One region of the Xanthomonas rydalmerensis genome, then DNA from elsewhere that is predicted to be linked to it. Evidence: riboswitches for the same ligand, from Rfam matches in the RefSeq annotation. Region 1 holds a riboswitch; each other region holds the start of a gene.
What was found. Region 1 has a riboswitch for cobalamin ahead of metE (5-methyltetrahydropteroyltriglutamate--homocysteine S-methyltransferase). Riboswitches for the same ligand answer to the same signal wherever they lie in the genome.

Region 1 (4,987 bases):
TGCCGCCGAGCAGGGCGGTCAGGCCGATGCGCTGCCCGCGCTGCAGTTGCGCGCGGTCGCTGGGATAGGACGCCAGTTGCGTGCGCGCATCGCCTTCCATCAGCACATAACCGCGCTGCGCCGTGCTGTTGCTGTCGGCCTGCAGGGTCAGGGTCCACTCACCGTTAGCGGCTGTGTCCACGCGGTACTCGCGGGCTGGCAGTGCGGCGCCGCCGGCGCCCAGTTGGGTGGCCTTGGCGCTGGGCGCGAGCATCGGCGTCGCGGCGGCGGTGCCGGCGCGCGCACTGGCCGTGGCCGGCGCGCTCAGGCGCGGCTGCCAATCGTGTTCGCCGGACAGCACCACGAAGCGCAGCTTGCCGTTCTCCACCGGCAGTGTGGTGTGCCATTGCGCCGGCCCACTGCTGCGTGCGGCGGAGAACTCCACCGGCAGCAACGCGCTCTTGGACAGGATCGCCGCTTCCGCCGGGGCGGGCGCGCGCATCTGCGCGAACTCCTCCGGCGGGCCGGCCAGTTGTTTGGGAATCAGTTCGGCCGCGTGCAGCGCGGCGGTGGGGATGATGAGATACAGGACGCAGACGGCGGACAGTTTCGACAGCTTCGGCATGACGCGCTCTCCCTGGCGGTGCTGAGTAGCAGACGCACCTGCCGGACCTCGCGGCGCGGTGCGCCGCCGGCAGCACGTCGGCGAGGACGCAGCGCCCCCTCGCCACGCGTTCGCCTCCGGTTATAGCCAGCGCACATTGCCGGACAAAGACGCAATGCAGCAATGCGCACCGAACTGGGATGCCGGACATGCCTGGAGCACAACGATGCCCGGCGCACGTGGCGCCGGGCATCGCCGGTCACGCTGCCTGCGCCTGCTGACTGCGCAATTGCCGCGCCGCGGCGACCATCGCTTCCAGGGCGCTACGCGTTTCCGCCCAGCCACGGGTCTTCAGCCCGCAATCCGGGTTGACCCACAGTTGCTGCGGATCCAGCACCGCCCGCGCCTTCTCCAGCAACTCCACCATCTCCTGCGTGCTCGGCACGCGTGGCGAATGGATGTCGTACACGCCGGGCCCGATCGCGTTCGGATAGCGGAAGCGCACGAAGGCATCGAGCAGTTCCATGCGCGAGCGCGAGGTCTCGATCGAGATCACGTCCGCGTCCATCGCCGCCACCGCCTCGATGATGTCGTTGAACTCCGAGTAGCACATGTGGGTGTGGATCTGCGTGGCGTCGCGCACGCCGGCCGCGGCGATGCGGAAGCACTGCACCGCCCAGTCCAGGTACGCCTGCCAGTCGGCGCGGCGCAGCGGCAGGCCTTCGCGGATCGCCGGCTCGTCGATCTGGATCACGCCGATGCCGGCCGCCTCCAGGTCGCGCACCTCATCGCGCAGCGCCAGCGCGATCTGCCGGCAGGTCTGCGCGCGCTCCTGGTCGTCGCGCACGAACGACCACTGCAGCACCGTCACCGGCCCGGTCAGCATGCCCTTCATCGGCCGCTCGGTCAGCGACTGCGCGTACTGGGTCCAGCGCAGCGTCATCGGCGCCGGACGCTGCACGTCGCCGTAGATGATCGGCGGCTTCACGCAGCGCGAGCCGTAGCTCTGCACCCAGCCGTGCCGGGTGAAGGCGAAGCCGTCGAGTTGCTCGCCGAAGTACTCGACCATGTCGTTGCGCTCGAACTCGCCGTGCACCAGCACATCCAGGCCCAGTTGCTCCTGCGCGCGCACGCAGCGTTCGGTCTCGGCAGCCAGGAACGCGTCGTACGCGGCATCGTCGAGCTTGCCGGCCTTGTGCTGCGCGCGCGCCTGCCGCACCTGCTCGGTCTGCGGGAACGAGCCGATCGTGGTGGTCGGATACAGCGGCAGCCGCAACGCGGCCTGCTGCGCCTGGCGGCGCTGCGCATAAGGCGACTGCCGGCGGCCGGCATCGTCGGTCAGTGCGTCTACCCGTCGCGCCACCTCGGCGCGGTGCACGCGGGCGGAGGCACGGCGGCTGGCCAACGCATCGCGCGCTGCATCCAGTCCCGCCTGCGCCTGCGGCTGATCGTCCAGCGCATCGGCCAGGGTGCGCAGTTCCTGCAGCTTCTGCCTGGCGAAGGCCAGCCAGCCGACCAGTTCACGGTCCAGCTTGGTCTCCTGCTGCAGATCCACCGGCACATGCAGCAGCGAGCACGACGGCGCCAGCCACAACCGCTCGCGGCCGACATGGCCGGCCGCGTAACGGGCCAGGGTGAGCGCGTTGTCCAGCGGCGTGCGCCACACGTTGCGGCCGTTGACCAGGCCGGCCGAGAGTACGCGACCGGCTGGCAAGGCTTGCAGCACCGCGTCCAGTTGCGCCACGCCGCGCACCAGATCCACGTGCACGCCGTCCACCGGCAGCGCCATCGCCAGCTCCAGGTTGTCGCCCAGCTCGCCGAAATAGCTGGTCAGCAGCAGCTTCGGCCGCGGCGCCTGCGCCAGGACGTCGTAGGCGCGGCGATAGGCGGCGCGCGCGGCGTCGTCCAGGTCCAGCACCAGCGCCGGCTCGTCGAGCTGCACCCAGCCGGCACCGGCCGCATGCAGGCGCTGCAGCAGGTCGGCGTACACCGGCAGCAGACTGTCCAGCAGTGCCCAGCGGTCGCTGCCGTCCACCGTCTTGGACAGCGCCAGGAAGGTCACCGGCCCGATCAGCACCGGCCGGGTCTGGATGCCCTGCGCCTTGGCTTCCAGGAACTCCACCACCGGCTTGTCGCCGCGCAGGCGGAAGTGCTGGCGCCGCGCCAGCTCCGGCACCAGGTAGTGGTAGTTGGTGTCGAACCACTTGGTCATTTCCAGCGCGTGCAGGTCCAGGCCGTTTTCTTGGGTGCCGCGCGCCATCGCGAAGTAGCCGGCCAGCGGATCGGCATCGGCCAGCGCGCGGTAGCGCTGCGGGATCGCATCGAACAGGAACGCGGTGTCGAGCATCGCGTCGTACAGGCTGAAGTCGTTGCTGGGTGGCACGTCCACCCCGGCCTCGCGTTGCAGCTGCCAGTGGCGCAGGCGCAGGTCGCGTGCGGTGTCCTGCAGTTGCGCGCTATCGATGTCGCGGCGCCAGTAGCGTTCCAGCGCCTGCTTGAGCTCGCGCCGCGCACCGATGCGCGGGAAGCCTAGGTTGGTCACGATCGTCATGTTGCGTTTCCTCATTGCGTTCAAGGGCATTGAGGAACGAAGGAACCGCGCGCCGCGCGTCCCGTTCGCACGGACCGCCCGCCACGCCAGCGACCTTCGCCCCCGCGGGCGAACCGGTACCGCGCGGGCAGGCGGACGACGCGGCGCGGCGCAAGGCCGGGTCGCGGTCCGGCCGCCTCCCCGCGGAGGCGCCAGGTCGAATCGGAGGACGCACGGTCCTCCGGCCGGGGCCGGTATTCGGGCTGATGGACACGCGCACCGTGCCGGCTGCGCACCTACTGTCCGTCGCTTCCCAGGCCGGCATGCGCTGGCCCAGTGCCATTGACGGAGGTCGTTTCCATTCACCGCTGCGGGGCAGCTCCGGAATGGGCAGGCGCTTGCGGCGCCGGCCGTCACCGGATTCCCGTTTAAATCCATCCCTTCATCCGAATGAAGAGATGAATACCTTCGGCGAGCGCACGATAGGCCGGATGCGGTGGCGGGTCAAGCGCCAGTGCGTTTTTGTCGGTAGGTCCCGGCAACGTTCATGGCGAACGTGTAAGCTATTGATCCCTAAGTCAATGACTGGCGCTGCGGCGGATAGCCGGCGGCGCCCGCCCGTCGTGCCGATGACGCTTCCGCTCCCCACCGCCGATCTCCCCGCGCGTTACGCCGCCTCGCTGCGCCTGTCCGTGGCCCCGATGATGGACTGGACCGACCGCCACTGCCGGGTGTTCCACCGGTTGCTCGCGCCGTCGGCGCGGCTGTACACCGAGATGGTGCACGCCAATGCGGTGGTGCTGGGCGATCGTGCGCGGTTGCTGGATTTCGATGCGTCCGAGCATCCGCTGGCGCTGCAGCTCGGCGGCAGCGAGCCGGCGCTGCTGGCGCAGGCGGCGCGGATCGGCCAGGACTGGGGCTACGACGAGATCAACCTCAATTGCGGTTGCCCGTCCGACCGGGTGCAGGCCGGGCGCTTCGGTGCCTGCCTGATGCGCGAGCCGACGCTGGTCGCCGAGTGTGTGGCGGCGATGGTCGCGGCGGTGGACATCCCGGTGACGGTGAAATGCCGGCTGGGCGTGGACCAGGACGACGACTATGCGGTGTTCCTGGCCTTCGTCGACCAGGTCGCCGCGGCTGGTTGCGGACTGTTCGTGGTGCATGCGCGCAATGCCTGGCTGCAGGGCCTGTCGCCGAAGGAGAACCGCGAAGTGCCGCCGCTACGCTACGACTGGGCGCATCGGCTCAAGCGCGAGCGGCCGCAGTTGCAGGTGGTGCTCAATGGCGGCCTGGCCGCGGTGGAGACGGCGCAGGCGCAGTTGCAGGCGGTGGACGGGGTGATGCTGGGCCGCGCGGCCTATCACGACCCCTACGTCCTGCATCGGCTGGACGCGGCCCTGACCGGCGCCGCGCCGCGCCCGCGCGCGGAGTTGCTGCGTGCGCTGCGTCCCTACGTCGAGGCACGCCTGGCCGAGGGCCTGGCGCTCAAGCACATCACCCGGCACCTGCTCGGCCTGTTCCACGGGCAGCCCGGCGGCCGCGCCTTCCGCCAGGTGCTCAGCGAAGGCGCGCACCGGCCGGGCGCGGACTGGGCGCTGCTGGAGCGGGCGTTGGCGGTCACCGATGAAGCGACACGCGCGGCGGCCTGATCGGCGGGAGCCAATCGGAACGCAGTGGAGGCGCCATTGCCTTGCTCGTCGCTGGTCGACCTCGTCTCTTCTCTAGAGTGTAGGACAACGTCGCGAATCGGTCGGCGACGGGTCCGCATCCCACTTTCCTCCTTTCGTTCAGGGATTCCGTTCAGGTATGGCCGGCTAGTCTCTGCGTTCCCGGAGACGCTGCGAAGCACCTGCCGCAGGGCCTCTCCAGACCCC
Region 2 (4,987 bases), 430 kb from region 1:
TCGTGCCGCGATGCATGAGCACGAGGGCGGGTGTTTGCGTTCGACAGCCAGCGGCCCTTATCGCGAGCGACCAACTGCGCGATGCATCGCGCATGCCTGCGTTGAGAATGCGCGCATCTACATCCGACGTGGTCGCACATGCGGAGCGGCTTCAGCCGCGACGGGAGTTCGCGGGAAAGCCTGTCGCGGCTAAAGCCGCTCCTACAAAAAAGACGCGCGTGTTTTCCGTGCGGGCTGCCCCGCGCCACGCCCGCCGGCGCAGCGCGGGGCGCCGACTCAGCGCGCCGCCGGCGCGTAGCGCAGGGTCAGCGCGTACTCGCGGCCCGGCTGGTTGTACCAGTTGATGGTCTGGTAGTCGCGGTCGAACACGTTGCTGGCCTTGGCCTGCAGCGTCCAGTCCGGGGTGAACGCGTATTCCGCGCGCAGGTCGACGGTGCCGTAGCCGGCCAGGCGTACGCGGTTGGCCGCGTCGTCGAAGCGGTGGCCGCTGCCGAACACGGTGACGCCGAGCTTGACCGGGCCGATGCCGCGATCCACGTCCAGGCGCGCGGTGTTCTGCGCGCGACGCGCCAGCCAGTTGTCGCGGTTGCCGCCATCGCTGCGGTTGCGCGGGTCGGTGTGGCTCAGCTGCGCCGACAGTTCCCAGCCGGCCAGCAGCGCATAGCCGGTCAGTTCGGCGCCGCGGATGCGCGCCTCGTCCACGTTGACCGGCAGGAAGCTGATCGCGTCGTAGGAGATCAGGTCCTTGACCCGGGTCTCGTAGGCGTTGAAGGTCCAGTTCCAGCTGTCGGCGTACTGCGCCACGCCCAGGTTGCCGCTCTTGGAACGCTCCGGCTTCAACTCCGGATTGCCGGCGAACGGGTAGTACAGGTCGTTGAAGGTCGGCGCCTTGAAGCCGGTGCCGACGCTGGCGGTGAGCTTGAGGCCATGCGCCAGCGCCAGGCCCCAGCCGAGGCTGCCGGTGGTGTGTTCGCCGAACTGCTCGTTGTCGTCGCTGCGCACGCTGGCCTGCACCTGCTGCGCGCCGAAACGGCCCTGGTACTCGGCGAACACGCCGGTGTTGTCGCGGCTGTCGACGTCGAAAGCGGTGGTGCTGGTGACGTGCTCGCGCTGCCAGTCGCTGCCGACGCTGAGCAGGTGGCCTTCGGCGAGGGTGATGTCGCCCTGCAGCGCGGCGGTGTCGCGGCGGCTGTCGAAGGTGCTGACGAAGCTGCGGGTGCGCGCGCCGGGGGCACGGTAGTAGCTGTCGGCGTCGTCGACGTTGCGACCGAACTGCGCGGCCAGGTGCAGGCGATCGGACGGGGTCCAGTCGAGCTTGCCGCCGAACACCTGCTGGGTGTTGTCGGCCTCGTTGCCGGCGAACAGCGGATCGCCGTCGTACTCGTTGCGGCTGTCGATGTTCAGCGCCTGGCCTTCGATGCGCAGCGTGTCGGTCAGCGCGTAGCCGCCGCGCGCGCTCAGCGAGACGTTGCGGTAGCCGTCGCGGTCGGGCTGGTCGACGAAGCAGCCCGCGAACAGCGTGGCCGAGCCGTTGCAGGCATTGATGCCGTCGGTCTTCTGGTAGCCGCCCTGCACGGCCAGCCAGCCGCGCTCGCCGCGGTTGCTGAAGCCGGCGCCGGCCTCGCGCAGGCCGTGGCTGCCGCCGCCCAGGCTCAGGTTCTGCTGGAAGCCCTGACCGCCGCGGCGGGTGAAGATCTGGATGACGCCGCCGATCGCGTCGGAGCCGTACAGGCTCGACCGCGGGCCACGCACGATCTCGATGCGCTCGATCTGGCTCAGCGGCAGGTCCTGGAACGCGGCCAGGCCGGCGCTGGCCGAGCCGATGCGCACGCCGTCCACCAGCACCAGCACGTGGTCCGATTCGCTGCCGCGCAGGCTCAGCGTGGTCAGCTTGCCCAGGCCGCCCTGGTTGGAGATGCCGATGCCGGCGCGGCCCTGCAGCAGCTGCGCCAGCGACGTGGCCTGGCTGCGCTCGATCTCCGCGCGGTCGATGACCTGCGCCGGGACCACGCTGTCCTCCACCGAGATCTGAGTGCGGGTGGCGGTGACCAGGACCTGGTCGAGATCGGTGGCGGCGTCGGCGGCGTGGGCCAGCGCGGGCAGGGACAGGGCGGACGCGATCGCGACCGAAAGCAGGCGGGACGACATGGGTGGCAACTCCGGCGCGCGGCTGCGCGCTGTGACGGCGAGGGAGTCGCGAACGGAAGGTGCAAGCGGACGGCGCCGAACGCGGCGCGGCACGCCGCGACGCCCTCCGCATCGCAACCAGTGAGCTGCAAGGCCGGTCTCCGGGCTGGCGATCTGGGAGGCGGGCCTCCCGGCTGCGACGCCTTCCCATGCCGTGGCACAGTGGCGAAAGTCGTCAGCGCGGATCGCTTACCGTTGCGGGGGCAGCGCCGGCCTTGTCGCAAGACGCACCGGCTTCCCGTTTCAACCCGCTGGCCGGAGCCGGTGGGTCACCTTGAAGCGGCGCGATTGTACGCGATCGCCGCTGGCTGCGCGGGGTAGGGCATGCCCATCCATCCCGGGGGTGCGGCTTTGGGTCTGGCAAGCGCGCCACCGGTGGTGCGCGGCGCAGCGCCGACGGGCAGTCAGGTCGGGCCGCGCGGCGCAGGCGACATGCCGGCCAGACCTCGCCCGAAGGGCTGTGATCGCGTGCGTCCGTGGTCGCGTTGTCGCTCGGGCGCGGACTCACGTCCACGTTCTGCGTTGTCACAGGCATGCGCAATCAAGGCGCGGCATGCTTGGGGATGCGGCAACGCCCTAGTCGGCGTGGGTGCCGTGGCTGTCGTCGTCGCCGTGATGGTCGCCCACCGGCGTGTCGTGCGCCTCGTGCGCGTAGGCGCCGTCGGCAGCGTCGTCGCCGCGCGTGTCGTCGCGGTCGAAATGGGTGGTCGCCACCGGCCCGGCCACCGGCAGGCCGCGCTGCGCCGGCAGCGCCGCCGTCGCGGTCTCTAGCTCGCCCAGCAACTGCGCGCGCCGCGCCTCGGACAGTTCCTGCCAGTGACAGCCGCTGAGCGCGCCTTCCAGCGAATACAGCAGGTTGAGGCTGGGCTTGAAGCCGGCGCGCTTGACCTTGACGAAGGCGCCGACCGCGCCGGCCGCCTCCAGGTCCTGCTGCGTGCGCACGCCGACCTGGCGCAGCCAGGCCGCGCTCTTGGGGCCGATGTTGCGCAGCTTGGCCGTGCTCATCGCAGGCTGTCGACGAAGACCTGGGCGATCGCTTCCAGGCCGCGCTGGTCGTCGGCGTCGAAGCGGGCCAGGTCCGGGCTGTCCAGGTCGAACACGCCGACCAATGCACTGCCGCGCAGCAGCGGCACCACCAGTTCCGAGCGCGAGGCGGAATCGCAGGCAATGTGTCCGGGGAACGCCTCCACGTCGTCGATGCGCTGGGTCTGGCCGCTGCTGGCGGCCGCGCCGCACACGCCCTTGTGCAGCGGAATGCGCACGCAGGCGGGCAGGCCCTGGAACGGGCCGACCACCAGTTCCTTGCCGTCGTAGAGATAGAAACCGACCCAGTTCAGCCGCGGCAGCGCGTGGTACACCAGCGCCGCCAGGTTGGCGGCATTGGCGATGCGGTCGGGCTCCCCGGCGACCAGGGCACGGGCCTGGTCGAGCAACTGGGCGTACTGTTCCGGCTTGCTGCCGGTGAGCGAGGACGAGGCGAACATCGCGCGAGTCTAGCAGCGCGCTGCGTCCGCCGGCACCGCGGCGGCTGACGCGCGCGACGCGCCCGGCTATCCTGCGCGCCGCCGCGCGTCCCGCCGGCCAACCGACAGGGTTTTCGCATGGCTGTTCCCGCCTTCTACGTCACCGGCACCGATACCGGCATCGGCAAGACCATCGCCAGCACCGCGCTGCTGCATGCCTTGCGCGCGCGTGGCCAGCGCGCGGTGGGCATGAAGCCGGTCGCCAGCGGCTGCAGCCGCGACGCCGACGGCTGGCGCAACGAGGACGCGCTTGCCCTGCAGGACGCGAGCGCGCCGCGGCCGGCCTACGCCGATCTCAATCCCTACGCGTTGCCGCTGCCGCTGGCGCCGGAATTGGCCGCCGCCGATGCCGGCGTGCAACTGGAACTGGTGCCGATCGCCGCCGCCTTCGAACGCCTGCGCGCGCAGGCCGACGTGGTGGTGGTGGAGGGTGTCGGCGGCTGGGCGGCGCCGCTGTCGGCGACGCTGGATCAGGCCGATCTGGCGCGCGCGCTGGGGCTGCCGGTGGTGCTGGTGGTCGGCCTGCGCCTGGGCTGCCTCAACCATGCCCGGCTCAGCGCCGCGGCGATCGCCGCCGACGGCCTGCAGTGCATCGGCTGGATCGGCAACGAGATCGACCCGGCGATGGAGCGCATCGACGACAACATGGCGATGCTGCGCGCGCGTCTGCCGATGCCGTGCTGGGGGCGCTTGCCGTACCGGCCGCAACCGCAGGCCGCGCAGTTGGCGGCGGAGTTGCAGCCGTGGGCGGGAATGTCCCCGGACTGAGCCGCTGCCGAGACGCGCGCTGCGCAGCCGGCTTGTGTGGGAGGGACTTCAGTCCCGACGCCTTGCCGATGACGCGTCGGGGCTGAAGCCCTTCCCGCAGACAGGTATCCCGACGGCGGGATCGGCTCGTCCCGAATGTCGCTCCCACTCCCGAAGCGCGCGCATAAGCCGGTAGAAGAAGAGATCTACCGGTTTCGAGCAGAGCATCGGCGCTGAAGCCTCTCCCATGAAGGAAGCCAGGAACGCCGGGACGCGCGAGATCGACAAATCCCCAATCCCCACTCCCGAATCCCGCCCATAAAAAAGGCCCGGTAGAGGGAGGGATCTACCGGGCCTGGGGTTGCACGGGGGGAGGGACCCATGCAGACCGAGCGTGCGTCGGGCGGCGAACCGCAGCGACGTCGAAAACGGTGTTACTTGGCGGTGGGCTTGGCCTTGGGCGCAGCCTGTTCGGTCGCCGCCTCGAACTGGTGCTTGGCCAGCTGGCCGATCGCCTCGGAGGTCTTCAG
Region 3 (4,987 bases), 160 kb from region 1:
ACGTGTTGAACGCGAACACCGACGTGAGCACCTACGACACGCTGGGCCGCTACTACTGGATGCGTGCCACGTACAAGTTCTAATGCGCAGCAAGGTGTTGCGAAGTAAATGGCATCGGCGCCTCTTCATGGGGCGCTGATTCCAAGTGGGTAATGCCTGGTTGTTGGTTTGGTGCTGGTGAGGATTTCCCGAACACGCCATCAATTTCAACGGCAAGTTATGGATTCTTCCCGCAGAACTCATGATGTTGGTCGCGCCGCGCACCCAACTCCCTGGGTGGCGCTGCGCAGTGCCATCACTGCATCCTGTCCACCTACCTGGACTTCACTGACAGGCCGGCCTGACCCAAGGCGCCGGCATGGCGAGATGGGCGCGCACCGTCGTCGCACATCCCCAATCCCGAATCCCCAATCCCGGCCGAAACAGGCGCCGCGGCGCTCACCCCGCGCCGTGCAGATGCTCGAACAGGATGGTGCTGCCGATCGCGATCAGCAGGGCGCCGCCGACGATCTCCGCACGCTTGCCGGCGAGCGCGCCGAGCGCGCGGCCGAGCATGATGCCCAGGGTGACCATGGTCAGCGTGCACAGGCCGATGATCGCCGCGACCTCGACGATGTTCACGTCCAGGAAGGCCAGGCCGACGCCGACCGCCATCGCGTCGATGCTGGTGGCGAACCCGGTGGCGGCCAGGCTCCAGAAGCCGTGACGCTTGGGCGCGGCCTCGTCGGGCGCGTCGGACTCCGGCTTGAGGCCGGCGACGATCATGTGCACGCCCAGCGCGCCGAGCAGGCCGAAGGCGATCCAGTGGTCGAAGGCGACCACGTACTTGGACGCGGCTTGGCCAAGCACCCAGCCCAGCGCGGGTGTCAGTGCCTCGATGCAGCCGAAGATCAGGCCGGCGCGCAGCGCGTCGGCCCAGCGTGGGCGTTGCATCGCCGCGCCCTTGCCGACGGCGGCGGCGAAGGCGTCGGTCGACATGGCGATGCCGAGCAGGAGAATCGAAAGAAACGACATGGGGGACCGTACCGGGACAGGCGACAACGACGAGCGCGCGCGCCCGGCCTTCGCCTTGCGCACTCGCCGCTGGTCTCGCCAACCGAACTGGCTGCCCGTACCACGGCGCATCGGCCGAGTGTGTTGACACGGGCGCTGTCCGCGCAGGTCGGACAGCAGGCTACTCCCCAAGGGGACGCGCAGTCTAACAGCGGCCAACTGCGGCGAACATCCCTGGAACGCACGCGAACCTGCAGCTTCTCTTCTTAGCATCGGCTATAGCGGGGCGTGCCGGCCGGCGTTCCGCGTGGGGTGCTGCGATGGCCCGCAGCGCCCGTGATCACTGCAGCGCATTCGGTTGATCGCTGCAGGGAATCCGGTGTCGCCGCTGCGGCGCTGTGCATGCTGGTGATACGCGCCGCCTGCTGAGGCGAACGCGGCTGTGCGCGGTCGGTAATGGCGCGCTGCTTGCCGACGCCAACACCGCGCGCTGCGCTGCAGCGTGTTGCTGTCGCCGCGGCGCGACTACACTGGCCACGCTTCAGGTGCCTGGTCGTCGCAAGACGCACCGGGTGAAACGGGAAGCCGGTCCGATGCCGGCGCTGCCCCCGCAACGGTAGGCGAGAACACCCGACAACAGACCACTGCGCAAGCGGGAAGGTGTCGGGGTGATGCGGTCGCGCATTGCTCGCAAGCCCGGAGACCGGCCTGACGTGGACGTCCTGCGACGTTCTTTCTCGGGTGTTGCGGTGGGCAACCTGACGAGCGGAACGACGTCGGGGCCCTTGCGCCGCGCGTTCGCTTGTCCTGTCCATCGCCGCCCGCCCGGTGGTGATGCGATGAGGAGACAGGACCCGTGAACCAGATGACCCGGACCGGCGCCGACGTGGCGACCGTCAAGCTCTTGATCGACGGCGCGTTCGTCGAATCCAGCAGCAGCCAATGGCGCGAGGTCGTCGATCCGGCGACCCAGGACGTGCTCGCGCGCGTGCCGTTCGCCACGGCCGCGGAAGTGGATGCCGCCGTGGCCGCCGCGCAACGCGCATTCGCGAGTTGGCGCAAGACGCCGATCGGTACCCGTGCGCGGATCTTCCTGGCCTATCAGCAGCTGATCCGTGCGCACATGGGCGAGCTGGCGGCGATCCTCACCCGCGAGCAGGGCAAGACCCTGGCGGACGCGGAAGGCGACGTGTTCCGCGGCCTGGAAGTGGTGGAACAGGCCGCGGCGATCGGCAACCTGCAGCTCGGCGAACTGGCCAACAACGTCGCCAACGGCGTGGATACCTACACGCTCTTGCAGCCGTTGGGCGTGTGCGCCGGCATCACCCCGTTCAACTTCCCGGCGATGATCCCGCTGTGGATGTTCCCGATGGCCATCGCCACCGGCAACACCTTCGTGCTCAAGCCATCCGAGCAGGATCCGCTGGTGACCATGCGCCTGGTCGAACTGGCGGTGCAGGCGGGCGTGCCCAAGGGCGTGCTGAACGTCGTGCATGGCGGCGCCGAGGTGGTCGATGCGCTGTGCGACCACGCCGACATCAAGGCGCTGTCGTTCGTCGGCTCCACCAAGGTCGGCACCCACGTCTACCGGCGTGCGGCGCTGGCCGGCAAACGCGTGCAATGCATGATGGGCGCGAAGAACCATGCGGTGGTGTTGCCGGATGCGGCGCGCGAGCAGACCCTCGACGCGTTGGTGGGGGCGGCCTTCGGCGCCGCCGGCCAGCGCTGCATGGCCGCTTCGACGCTGGTGCTGGTCGGCGAGGCGCGGCAGTGGATTCCGGCGCTGGTGGCCAAGGCGCAGACGCTGAAGGTCAACGCCGGCAGCGAACCCGGCACCGATCTGGGGCCGGTGATCTCGCGCAGTGCGCGCGAGCGCATCGAAGCGCTGATCGCCACCGGCATCGCCGAGGGCGCGACGCTGGAACTGGACGGACGCAACCCGACGGTGCCCGGATTCGCTCATGGCAACTTCGTCGGCCCGACGATCTTCTCCGGGGTCGCGCCGGGCATGCGCATCTACGACGAGGAGATCTTCGGCCCGGTGCTGGTGATCCTGGAGGCGGCCACGCTGGAGGACGCGATCGCCCTGGTCAACGCCAATCCGAACGGCAACGGCACGGCGCTGTTCACCCAGTCCGGCGCCGCCGCACGCAAGTTCCAGGAGGAGATCGACGTCGGCCAGGTCGGCATCAACGTGCCGATCCCGGTGCCAGTGCCGCTGTTCTCGTTCACCGGTTCGCGCGCCTCCAAGCTCGGCGACCTCGGCCCCTACGGCAAGCAGGCGGTGCAGTTCTACACGCAGACCAAGACCGTCACTGCGCGCTGGTTCGACGATGCCGGCGCCGGGCAGGGCGTCAACACCACGATCCGCCTGTCGTGATGGCCGCGGCGATGCAGTGGCCGCTGGAGCAGTCGGCCGATGTCGGGCTGGACGAGGCGCAGCGCGCCTATCGCGAGGCCGCGCGCGGCTTCGCCCAGGCCGAACTGGCGCCGCACGCGGCGCGCTGGGACGCGGACGGGATCTTTCCGCGCGAGGCGATCGGCAAGGCCGGCGAACTCGGCTTCTGCGGCCTGTACGTGGACGAGCACGCCGGCGGCAGCGGGCTGTCGCGCCTGGATGCGGCGATCGTGTTCGAGGAACTGGCCGCGGTCGATCCGTCCACCGCGGCCTTCATCAGCATCCACAACATGGCCACCTGGATGCTGACCCGTTTCGCCACGCCGGCCGTGTGCAGGGACTGGGGCGCGGCGTTGGCCAGTGGCGCCAAGCTCGCCTCGTACTGCCTGACCGAACCCGGCGCAGGCTCCGACGCGGCCGCGCTGAAGACCCGGGCGGTGCGCGATGGCGACGGCTACCGCATCGACGGCAGCAAGGCGTTCATTTCCGGCGCCGGCGCGACCGACCTGCTGGTGGTGATGGCACGCACCGGCGAGGACGGCCCGCGCGGCATCAGCGCCTTCGCGGTGCCGGCCGATGCGGCGGGCATCGCCTATGGGCGCAACGAGGACAAGCTGGGCTGGCACAGCCAGCCGACCCGCGCGGTGAGTTTCGACGGCGTGCGCGTGCCGCTCGCGCATCGCCTGGGCGAGGAAGGCGAGGGCTTCCGCATCGCGATGCGCGGCCTCGACGGCGGCCGCCTCAACATCGCTGCGTGCTCGCTGGGGGCGGGGCAGGGCGCGCTGGATGCGGCGCGGCGCTACCTGGGCGAGCGCCGCCAGTTCGGCAAGAAGCTCGCCGAATTCCAGGCCCTGCAGTTCACCCTGGCCGACATGGCCACGCAGCTGGTCGCCGCGCGGCAGATGGTGCACACCGCCGCACGCAAGCTCGACGCCGGCGCGCGCGATGCGACGGTGTGGTGCGCGATGGCCAAGCGCTTCGCCACCGATGCCGGCTTTTCGATCTGCAACGACGCGCTGCAGCTGCACGGTGGCTACGGCTACATCCGCGAGTACCCGGTCGAACGCCTGCTGCGCGACAGCCGGGTGCACCAGATCCTGGAAGGCACCAACGAAATCATGCGCGTGATCGTCGCGCGCCACCTGTTGAACACCGAAGAGGAATTGCGATGAGCGCCGCCGACACCTCCTACCGCCGCCGGGACTGGACCGGGCTGGCCCTGCAGATCGACGGCCACACTGCCGTGGTCACCCTGTCCAATCCGCCGGCCAACACCTGGACCGTGCACAGTCTGCGTGCGCTGCGCGAGCTGGTCGACGCGCTGGACGCCGATCGCGACATCTATGCGCTGGTGCTCGTGGGCGCCGGCGAGAAGTTCTTCAGCGCCGGTGCCGACCTCAAGCAGTTCGCCGACGGCGACAAGGCGCTGGCGCGCGAAGCGGCCCGCCGCTTCGGCGAGGCCTTCGAGGCGCTGAGCGGATTCCGCGGCGTCAGCATCGCCGCGATCAACGGCTATGCGATGGGCGGCGGGCTCGAAGCGGCGTTGGCCTGCGACCTGCGCATCGCCGAGGCGCAGGCGCAGATGGCCTTGCCCGA

Region 2: linked by a shared signal. The riboswitch ahead of btuB (TonB-dependent vitamin B12 receptor) and the one ahead of metE (5-methyltetrahydropteroyltriglutamate--homocysteine S-methyltransferase) in region 1 are both predicted to bind cobalamin.
Region 3: linked by a shared signal. The riboswitch ahead of QN245_RS21055 (CoA-acylating methylmalonate-semialdehyde dehydrogenase) and the one ahead of metE (5-methyltetrahydropteroyltriglutamate--homocysteine S-methyltransferase) in region 1 are both predicted to bind cobalamin.

Annotation. Positions count from the first base shown of each region.
Region 1 covers NZ_CP126170.1:4,754,438-4,759,424, reverse strand. Annotated here, with positions in the region: gene QN245_RS20385 (choice-of-anchor X domain-containing protein) at 1-604, opposite strand, end outside; gene metE (5-methyltetrahydropteroyltriglutamate--homocysteine S-methyltransferase) at 843-3,134, opposite strand; cobalamin riboswitch at 3,346-3,599, opposite strand; gene dusA (tRNA dihydrouridine(20/20a) synthase DusA) at 3,743-4,762, shown strand.
Region 2 covers NZ_CP126170.1:4,326,512-4,331,498, reverse strand. Annotated here, with positions in the region: gene btuB (TonB-dependent vitamin B12 receptor) at 277-2,148, opposite strand; cobalamin riboswitch at 2,263-2,479, opposite strand; gene QN245_RS18350 (TfoX/Sxy family protein) at 2,764-3,192, opposite strand; gene QN245_RS18345 (GAF domain-containing protein) at 3,189-3,671, opposite strand; gene bioD (dethiobiotin synthase) at 3,789-4,478, shown strand; gene QN245_RS18335 (phasin family protein) at 4,892-4,987, opposite strand, start outside.
Region 3 covers NZ_CP126170.1:4,915,568-4,920,554, reverse strand. Annotated here, with positions in the region: gene QN245_RS21065 (TonB-dependent receptor) at 1-83, shown strand, start outside; gene mntP (manganese efflux pump MntP) at 439-1,014, opposite strand; cobalamin riboswitch at 1,520-1,719, shown strand; gene QN245_RS21055 (CoA-acylating methylmalonate-semialdehyde dehydrogenase) at 1,859-3,373, shown strand; gene QN245_RS21050 (acyl-CoA dehydrogenase family protein) at 3,373-4,563, shown strand; gene QN245_RS21045 (enoyl-CoA hydratase) at 4,560-4,987, shown strand, end outside.